DNA from 3 places in the Ancylobacter novellus DSM 506 genome. Region 1 is predicted to be linked to each of the others. Evidence: predicted binding sites of a transcription regulator. Region 1 holds the regulator's gene; each other region holds the start of a gene.

Region 1 (3,254 bases):
ACATCGCTTCCGCCGTCAACCGCGCCACCGCGCCGTCGGCCGATCCCAAGCTCAAGGTCGAGAAGCTCAACTTCTATTACGGCGACAACCACGCGCTGAAGAACATCAACTTCGAGATCCCCGAGAAGCGCGTCACCGCGATGATCGGGCCCTCGGGCTGCGGCAAGTCCACGCTGTTGCGCGTCTTCAACCGCATGTACCAGCTCTATCCGGGCCAGCGCGCGGAAGGGAGGATCCTGTTCGACGGCCAGGACCTGCTCGGCAAGCAGCTCGACTCCACCGTCGTGCGCTCGCGCATCGGCATGGTGTTCCAGAAGCCGACACCGTTCCCGATGTCGATCTACGACAACATCGCCTTCGGCGTGAAGCTGCACGAGAGCCTCGGCAAGGCGGCGATGGACGAGCGCGTCGAGTGGTGCCTGCGCAAGGCCGCCATCTGGGAAGAGACCAAGGACCGCCTGCACACCTCGGCGCTCGGCATGTCCGGCGGCCAGCAGCAGCGCCTGTGCATCGCCCGCACCATCGCGGTGCGCCCGGAAGTGATCCTGCTCGACGAGCCGACCTCGGCGCTCGACCCGATCTCGACCTCGAAGATCGAGGACCTGATCGACGAGCTGAAGCAGGAATTCACCATCGTCATCGTGACCCACAACATGCAGCAAGCGGCCCGCTGCGCCGACATCACCTCCTTCTTCTATCTCGGGGAGCTGATCGAGGCGGGTCCCTCCAACGAGATCTTCACCAATCCCCGCGAAGCCCGCACCCGCGACTACATCACCGGCCGCTTCGGCTGAGCCGGCGACGAGAGAGGCCAGACCCATGACCGAACATATCGTCTCGTCGTTCGACACCGACCTCAAGGAAATCGGCCGCCGCGTGGTCGAGATGGGCGGGCAGTCCGAGCGTCTCGTCGCCGACTCCGTCCAGGCGCTGGTCAAGCGCGACGCCGAGCTGGCCCAGAAGGTGATCGTGCTCGACGGCCCGATCGACCTGCTGCAGCGGGAGATCGAGGAGAAGGCGGTGCTCACCATCGCCCGCCGCCAGCCGCTCGCCGGCGACCTGCGCGAGATCGTCGCCGCCATGCGCATCGCCAACGACCTCGAGCGCATCGGCGACCTCGCCAAGAACACCGCCAAGCGCGTGCTGGCGCTGACCGGCGAGTTCCACCCGCAGAAGCTGGTGCGCGGCGTCGAGCACATGTCGGGCATCGTGCTCGAGCAGCTGAAGATGGTACTGGATTCCTATGCCAGCCGCGACGAGGCCAAGGCGCTGGAAGTCTGGCAGCGCGACGGCGAGGTCGACGTGCTCTACACCTCGCTGTTCCGCGAGCTCCTCACCTACATGATGGAGGACCCGCGCAACATCTCGCTGTGCACGCATCTCCTGTTCTGCGCCAAGAACATCGAGCGCATCGGCGACCATGCCACCAACATCGCCGAGACCGTGCACTATCTCGTCACCGGGCAGCTCCTCACCGAGGAACGGCCCAAGCAGGACACCAGCAGCCTGACCAGCGTGGCGTTCCTGGCCTGAGCCGCGAACGAGCGGGAACGCGACGATGCCGACCAACATTCTGATCGTGGAGGATGAGGAGCCCCTCACCCTCCTCCTGCGCTACAACCTCGAATCCGAAGGCTATGCGGTCGACAGCGTCGGCCGCGGCGACGAGGCGGAGACCCGGCTGCGCGAGAGCGTGCCGGACCTCCTGATCCTCGACTGGATGCTGCCCGGCCTCTCCGGCATCGAATTGTGCCGGCGGCTGCGGGCCCGGCCCGAGACCGAGCGCATGCCGATCCTCATGCTCACCGCCCGCGGCGAGGAGACCGAGCGCGTGCGCGGCCTCGCCACCGGCGCCGACGACTATGTGGTGAAGCCCTTCTCGGTGCCCGAACTGGTGGCGCGGGTGCGCGCGCTGCTGCGCCGGGCCAAGCCCGAGCACATCTCGACGCTGCTGCGCGCCGGCGACATCGAGCTCGACCGCGAGACCAAGCGGGTGCACCGCGCCGGGCGCGAACTGCATCTCGGGCCGACCGAATTCCGGCTCTTGGAATTCCTCATGCAGTCGCCGGGCCGGGTCTATTCGCGCGAGCAACTGCTCGACGGCGTGTGGGGCCAGGACGTCTATATCGACGAGCGCACGGTCGACGTGCATGTCGGCCGCCTGCGCAAGGCGCTCAACCGCCCGCGCCAGCCCGACCCGATCCGCACCGTGCGCGGCTCCGGCTACTCGTTCAACGAGATGTTCGCCCGCGCGCATTGAGGGGCGCTCCGCCCTCCCTGCGACAGTGTATGGGCCGCCATACCCTAGCGCGCCGTCATGCCCGGCCTTGTGCCGGGCATCCACGCCTTGGGACCGGGTGCAGGCGGAAAGACGTGGATGGCCGGATCAAGTCCGGCCATGACGTCGCGTTGGCGAAGCCGCCTCCGGCCGGGATGACGACTAACCCCACCCTCATCCCCGGGCTTGACCCGGGGATGAGGGAAAGTGGAAGGGTTCGGCGCAGGATCAGCCCGCCGCCGCCACCCCGCCCCCGTTCTCCCGATATTGCTGCTCGATCTCCAGCAGCCGCTGCTTGCGCCAGAGGCCGCCGCCATAGCCGGTGAGCGCGCCGTCGGCGCCGATGACGCGGTGGCAGGGGATGATCAGGGCGAGCTGGTTGGCGCCGTTGGCCCGCGCCACCGCCCTGACCGCCGAGGGCTGGCCGATGCGCCGGGCGATCTCGCCATAGGAGCGGGTGTCGCCCGCCGGTATCTGCTGCAATTCGGCCCAGACCGCGCGGGTGAAGGCGCTGCCGTCGAGCGCCAGCGGCGTGCGGAACTGAGCTGATTTGCCGGCAAAGAAATCCGCCAGCTCGGCGCGTATCTGCTCGGTCGGGGCGTAGCTGCCGATGCCGAGATCGCCCTTGGCGCGCGCCCGCAGCCGCGCGACCTCGGTGGGCAACGCCTTGCGCTCGACGAATTCCAGCAGATGCAGATGCGAGGCACTGCTGATCGCGATCATGTCGCCGAGCGGCGTGCCGATCCAGTCCGCCAGCAGCATGCCCTTGGTGGAAAGCTCGCCCGGCGCGCAGCCGATCACCCGCGCGAAGGCCGCCCGGAAGGCGCTTGCCGACTGGAATCCGGCATCCTGCTGCGCGGCGATCACCGTGCCGCCCTCCGACAGCGTCTCGAAGCCTTCGCGCAGCCGCCGGTGCCGCGCCATCTCCAGGAAGGTCATGCCGTATTGTCGCTTGAAGGCGCGGCGCACGGTGGAG
Region 2 (3,254 bases), 600 kb from region 1:
ACATGGATCGAGCCGCCTTCCAGCACCAGCGGCGCGGCGTAGCGCGGGGCGCGCTCGGCCTCCAGCATCTTGGCGGCGATCATCTCGTCCTGGTCGTGGGGCGCGTAGAGCCCGCCCCAGGCGTTGAACTGCCAGTCGACGCCGCGCAGCCGGCCGGCGGCGTCGACGAGGAAGGTGGCGCCGCTGTCGCGGCACCAGGAATCGTCGCTCGTCGTCTCGATCAGCCGCACCGAAGCTGGCAGCATGTCGCGCGCATTGCGCCATTGCCGGGCGGAGACCAGCATGGTCAGCGGCTCGAAGCGGGCGATCGCCGCCGCCACCTCGGCGAAGGCGGCCTGCGCCGGGGCGGCGCCCTCGCGCCAATTGTCCGGCCGCTCCGGCCAGATCATCCAGGTGCCGGCATGCGGCTCCCATTCCGCCGGCATGCGGAAGCCGTCGGCGGCGGGCAGGCTCGTCAGGGTCTCGCTCATGATGCCCAGCCGGCCTTCCGCGTCAGCGCGCGCCCGTCGAGCGAGAGCAGCGGGCCGTAGAGTTCCGGCCGGCGGTCGCGGAACACGCCCCAGCTATGGCGCTGATGGGCGATGGCGTCGAGGTCGAAGGTGGCGGTCAGCACCTCCTGCCCGCTGCGGCCCGCCTCGGCGACCTTGGCGCCGGTCGGGTCGGCGATGAAGGACGAGCCGTAGAAGGTGAGGGAGGTGCCGTTGCGCCCCGCCTCCGTGCCGATGCGGTTGGACGCGATCAGCGGCATGAGGTTGGCCCCCGCATGGCCTTGCATCACGCGCTGCCAGTGGCCGGAGGAATCGAGGCTCGCATCATGCGGCTCGGAGCCGATGGCGGTGGGATAGAGCAGCACCTCGGCGCCGAGCAGCGCCATGGCGCGCGCGCATTCCGGGAACCACTGGTCCCAGCAGATGCCCACCCCGATACGCCCGACCGCCGTGTCCCACACCCGGAAGCCGGTATCGCCGGGCGAGAAGTAGAACTTCTCGGTGTAGCCCGGCCCGTCGGGGATGTGGCTCTTGCGGTAGAGGCCGAGGATGGAGCCGTCGGCGTCGACCATGGCGAGGCTGTTGAAGGCGGCGTTGCCGGCGCGCTCGAAGAAGCTCACGGGCAGCACCACGCCGAGCTCCTTCGCCAGCGCGGCGAAATGCGCGACGAGCTTGTTGCCCTCGAAGGGCGAGGCGAGCTCGAGGAATTCGTAGAGCTGGTCCTGGCAGAAATAGGGGGTCTCGAACAGCTCCTGCAGCAGGATGAGCTTGGCGCCGCGCCCGGCGGCCTCGCGCACCAATCCCTCGGCGCGGGCGATGTTGCCCTCAACATCCCAGTCACAGTGCATCTGGGTGGCGGCAACGGTCAGGTTGCGCATTCTGGTCTCCGGTCGAAAAGGTCAGCCGTGCTCAGTTTACCGCACGCAGCGGCTTTTCCAGCACCGCGATGACGCGGGAAAGCTCATGGCCGCGCTTGAGGATGAGGCCGGTCTGCGACACCACCGTGTAGGCGCCCTGCCGGCGGGCGAGGCGCGGGTCCTTCTCGATGCGGTAGATCGGCACCTCGGTCGAGCGCCGGAAGATGGAGAAGATGGCGCGGTCCCTGGTGAAGTCGATGGCGTAGTCGCGCCACTCGCCCAGCGCCACCATGCGCCCGTAGAGATCGAGGATCCGGTCGAGCTCGCGCCGGTCGAAGGTGACGAGGTCGGCACGACCTGCGACCGGCAATTGTATGGGGTCGATTTCCGCCACGCGGCTCCTCCGGCTTGGCCACTCGGGGCTCTGTGTCCCGGCAATGGCCGGTCACCCGGACTCACTTAGTCATTCGCCTGTTATGATCCACCGCTGTGCGGGCACCTTCAAGCCGCTTTCATGCGCTTTACCCTGCGTTGTTCACGGCCTCGTCAAGAGAAATCACAGAGCTGCCCGAATTCAGCCGTTGCGGCGCCCATCGGGGCTTCCAATCTCTTAACCATAGCGTTGGGCCGGTTCGCGTGGCGCATCGGTTTCCCAGCCCCCCAGCCCCCCGCGGCGCTCGTGGGCCGGCCTGACGCTAGTTCTAGGTTCAATCCCCGAATTGCTCTTAGGGCCGGCTCTGCCGGCCCTTTTTCTTTGCCGCAAGCGTCGGGGCCGGCTTTACCGGTCGCATCCTTTGCCGCGCGCGGCGCAGCCGGTCAGTGCAGGGGTTGCAGCGTGGCGCCGAGGATGGCGCCGGGCTCGGTCGAGGAGCCCGACTGCACGAACACCGCCACCGCATCGGTGGCGTCGCCCGGCAGACGGCGCACGGTCGCCTCGAAGCTCGCCTCGCCGCCGTTCCAGTCGCCGAGCTTGGTCCAGCCGCGTACCACATTGTGGTAGGTCATGCTGGTGCCCTCGTTCTCGCCGCGGCCGATGTCGACCTTCATCTGGCTCGCCACCGGGCACAGCCACACCTCGCCCGATCCCGAGCCCGGCGCGGCGCCGATCCTGATCTTCAGCTTGTCGCCGTCCTTGTTCACCGCCACCGGCACGGTGGGCCGGGCGATGGTCGAGAGCGTGCGCTCCAATGTCGAGCGGTCCGAGCCGATGGCCATGATGCGGCCGTTCACCACCGCCTGCGGGGTGAACATCTTGCCGTCGCCGCGCATGCGGGCATAGGCCTTCTGGCGCAGCGAATGGCCATGCTTGGCCAGCGTGTCCTTCCAGCCGAGATAGTCCCAGTAGTCCACCGCCAAAGTGAGGGCGATGACGTCCGGACGCTCCGCCAGCTCGCCCATCAGCTTGTCGGCGGGCGGGCAGGCCGAGCAGCCTTGGCTGGTGAAGAGCTCCACCATCGCCTTGGGGGCGGAGACCGGCTTGACCGGGGCATCCTCGGCATGGGCGGCGGCCGGCAGGATCAGCACCAGAGCCAGCAGCACCAACCCGATCCGCGCCACCCGGTCGCCACCTGGAAGGGCGGCACGCATGGGCAGGGGCGGGGCGGTTACGGCGGTGGGGGCGAACATGTCGAGCGGGTCGTCCTCGGCGCGAGCACAAAAAGAGAGGCTTGAGCCCACGCTGGCCGGATCGTCTTGATCCGGCACGCGGTCTCGTCGCACAGCTCTGAGACGGATCGCCGATACGGGCCAAGATCCGGAGCCAAGATCCGGAGGGCCATGGCCCGATCGCGTCCGGCCCTAGGCAATAGGACGCCGCGGACGCCGGGACCAGTCACATTCGGGTGTCGCCGCGCACGCAACGGTGAGGCGTCGCCGCCGCGCCACGGAGGATAGAGGGCCGGCGCGGCTT
Region 3 (3,254 bases), 1.9 Mb from region 1:
ACACGGCGTGAGGCGAACGGCCGGAGCGTCGCCGCCCCGGCCGCCTTTCGTCAGTCCGTCACTTGGCCTTCAGGAACTCGCCGACCTCGAGCAGCACCATCTCGTTGTCGTCGGCCTTGTTCGGCTCGCGCGAGGAGGAGAAGGGCAGGTTGTTGTCGTTGCCCACCACGATGTGCGTGGCGTCCACCACCTCGACATTCTCGATGGTGAAGAAGGGGAAGGTCAGCACGCCGTCATTGAGCGGCTTGCGGGCCTTTTTGTCCGGGTCGGCGATCTTCATCAGGTCGATATGGCCGATCTTGTGCGCCGCCTTGCCGGCGTTCGCGTCGGTCAGCTCGATCTTGTAGATGCGCTTGAACCTGGCGATGTCGTGGAAGCAGTCCGGGCGCTTCTGGCCTTCCGGGCAGGCCTTGTCGGCGGTGCCCTCGGCGTCGTCGCGCTCGATGATGAGCCCCGTCGTGCCGTCGATCATGTTGAAGTCGCCGATGGCGTTGCCGTTCTGCTCGAGGACGTACTGCCACATGCGGCCGGTCCACTTCTGGTTGGCGACGTCGAATTCGAGGATCGGCAGGAAGGTCTTGCCGTCGGCGGTCTTCTGCCAGTCCTTCGTCGAAGCGTCCCAGAGCGGGCCTTCGAGCAGGGCGTAGAGGTACTTGCCGTCCTTGGACGAGGCCATGCCCTCATAGCCCTTGGAGCGGCGGGCGTTGAAGGCCGCGGTCTGGTTCGGCACGCCGGCCGAGGCGACGGCGTAATGGTCGGGCGAGCGCACCGGCGTCTCGCCAGCCACCGTCTCGAACACGCCGAGCACCTTGCCGTTCATGTCGGCCTTGATCAAATAGGGGCCGAACTCGTCGCCGATCCAGAAATTGTCGCCGATGATCTGGAAGCTCTCGGTGTCGAAGTCCGAGCCGGTGAGGTAGCGCTTCTCTGTGCCCTCATGGACGATGCGGAACGGCACCTTCTTGTCGGGGTCGGTGAGGAAGACGGTCTGGAGCGGCTCGAACGTGCCCTTCTCCCAGTCGATCCTGTAGCGGTTGAGGTAGAGCGCCGAATCCGGGCTGTTGGCCTTCGCGCCCATGCCGTTGTCGGTGATGATCCAGAACGAGCCGTCGGCCATCATCTTGATGCCGGAATGGCCCTGGCGCGGCTGGCCCTTGAAGGGCAGCGACACGCCGGTCGGGCGCCCGCCGGACTTGCCTTCCACCGTGCCGGCGGCCTCGACGCGGGTGCCGGTGGTGAACTTGCCGGAGGTCTTCAGGTCGGCCGGTGCGTCGGCCGGCATCTCGATGAAGCTCTCGGCCGGCATCACGGCGTGGCCGGCGAGCGTCGCCGGATAGGTCTCGTCGGCGTGGGCGGAGGTGCCGAGCTGCGTGGCGAACACCAGCGCCAGCGCGGCGCCGGCCAGCAGGGACAGGCGGGAGGAGAGGGGGGACATGGCGGATCTCCTTTGAAATCGGCCGGCGCAAGGCCGGGCGCGATGTCGTGGGCCCCGCCCATGTCCTTCACGCTACGTTACGATGACGGAGCGATGACGCTCCCTCCGTCTTTCGCCGCCCGTCACGCCGTCGCCTGTGCGGGTGCGCAGGCGAGGCAGATCTGCTCGACATGGCGCAAATCCGTGCCGCAACAGCCGCCGAGGATGTGGAGGTTCTTCATCCGGCCCCGCAGATCGCGGTACTGCCGGCCGAGCTCGGCCGGATCGCCGGCGTCGAGGTTCGGCGAGGAATCGAGCTCGGCATGGCTGCGGTGCGAGGCGTTGGCCCGCAGCCCGCGGATGCGCTCCAGCCACGCGCCGCCCTCCGCCACCACATGGTCGAAATGCGTCGGGTGGGCGCAGTTGATCATGTAATAGGCCGGCGTGTTGCCGGTCTCGGCGTCCACCTGCTCGATCGCCTCGCGCAAGGGCTGGCCGGTGGGCAGGCGCCCGTCCGTCTCCAGCGTGAAGGAGATGACGGAGGGTAGGCGCAGTTCCTGTGCGGCGATGGCGACGCCGAGCGCCTCCTCGACATAGTTCATCGTGTAGGCGCTCACCATGTCGGCCGGGCCGTCGGCGAAGATGCCGATCTGCGTGGCGTGGTAGTCCGCCGCCTCGTCGATCGCCATGGCGCCGTCCGGCCGGTAGCCGTCGCCGCGCGGGCCGACCACGCCGCTCACCACGACCGGCGTGGCGGGCGTCTCGTGGCGCTCGCGCAGCGCGACCAGGAGGTCGATGCTGGCGCGGTTGAACCCGGCGAGCGCCTCCTGCGTGAAGCCGAGCTTGTCCGCCCAGTCCGGGCTGGCCCGCCAGGTCGGCGCGTCCAGCACGAATCCGGTGCCGTGGGCACGGGCGAGCTCGGCGAAGCGGGCGTAATAGGCGCGCAAGGCCTCGCGCCCCGCCGCATCCTTCATCAGGTCGATGGAGGCGAAGCAGGGCAGGTCGATGCCCTCGTGGAAGATGAACGTCGTCTCCATGCCGCCGTCCATCAGGAACAGGCGGTCTGAGAGCAGGGGCAGGGCATGGCGATATTTCGCGCCGTACGGATTGGCGTCGGTCATGGTCGTCCTCTCGGGTTGTCTTCTTCGCATTTACTGGCGGAAACCGGACCCGCCCTGGGCCGTGTTGATGCCCCGGATCGGCCCGCCGACCTAGCCGTCTCGCGGTCAAGTCGCGCCGAGATTCTATTTTTACTTGTTTTCTCAAGTATTTGATGGTTCCGTCCACGCCTGCCGATGCGCGCATGACGCGAAGCCGCGCCGCTTTACTGTGCCTGTGGTACAGTTACGTCATGTTGGAAAACACGCCGAAGCGCCGCACCGATACCAGGCAGCGCCTGCTCGAGCTCGCCGAGCAGGCCGTGCTCGCCAAGGGCTTTTCCTCGACCTCCATCGACGAGCTGATCGTCGGTGTCGGTATCACCAAGAGCGGCTTCTTCTATCATTTCCGCGACAAGAACGACCTCGCCCGCGCGCTGCTGGAGCGGCATATCGAGCGCGACCGGGTGTTGCTCGACGACATCTTCCAGCGCGCCGACGAATTGAACGACGACCCGCTGCACGGCTTCCTCGTCGGCCTGAAGCTGTTCGCCGAGATGATGGCGGCGCTGCCCGAGGCGCATCCCGGTTGCCTCGCCGCCACGCTCTGCTACCAGGACCAGCTCTTCGACCGCACCGTGCACGCACTCAACGCCGAGAGCGTGCTCGCCTGGCGCCGGCGCTTCCGCGCCCGTCTCGACGCCATCGCCGAGCGTTACCCGCAACACGAGCCGGTCGACCTC

Evidence for each region. The regulator PhoB, encoded in region 1, activates phosphate uptake and scavenging genes when phosphate is short. The targets are predictions, from matches to a motif close to TGTCATNNANCTGTCAT.
Region 2: the regulator PhoB is predicted to act here: its motif matches at 1,807-1,823, upstream of SNOV_RS17330 (DUF2794 domain-containing protein).
Region 3: the regulator PhoB is predicted to act here: its motif matches at 1,518-1,534, upstream of SNOV_RS06830 (esterase-like activity of phytase family protein).

Annotation. Positions count from the first base shown of each region.
Region 1 covers NC_014217.1:4,274,483-4,277,736, forward strand. Annotated here, with positions in the region: gene pstB (phosphate ABC transporter ATP-binding protein PstB) at 1-794, shown strand, start outside; gene phoU (phosphate signaling complex protein PhoU) at 820-1,533, shown strand; gene phoB (phosphate regulon transcriptional regulator PhoB) at 1,559-2,260, shown strand; gene SNOV_RS20135 (bifunctional transcriptional activator/DNA repair enzyme AdaA) at 2,507-3,254, opposite strand, start outside.
Region 2 covers NC_014217.1:3,672,887-3,676,140, reverse strand. Annotated here, with positions in the region: gene aguA (agmatine deiminase) at 1-470, opposite strand, end outside; gene aguB (N-carbamoylputrescine amidase) at 467-1,366, opposite strand; gene SNOV_RS17330 (DUF2794 domain-containing protein) at 1,398-1,739, opposite strand; gene SNOV_RS17325 (DUF1223 domain-containing protein) at 2,162-2,971, opposite strand.
Region 3 covers NC_014217.1:1,430,820-1,434,073, forward strand. Annotated here, with positions in the region: gene SNOV_RS06825 (DMT family transporter) at 1-11, shown strand, start outside; gene SNOV_RS06830 (esterase-like activity of phytase family protein) at 59-1,435, opposite strand; gene SNOV_RS06835 (homocysteine S-methyltransferase family protein) at 1,558-2,535, opposite strand; gene SNOV_RS06840 (TetR/AcrR family transcriptional regulator) at 2,766-3,254, shown strand, end outside.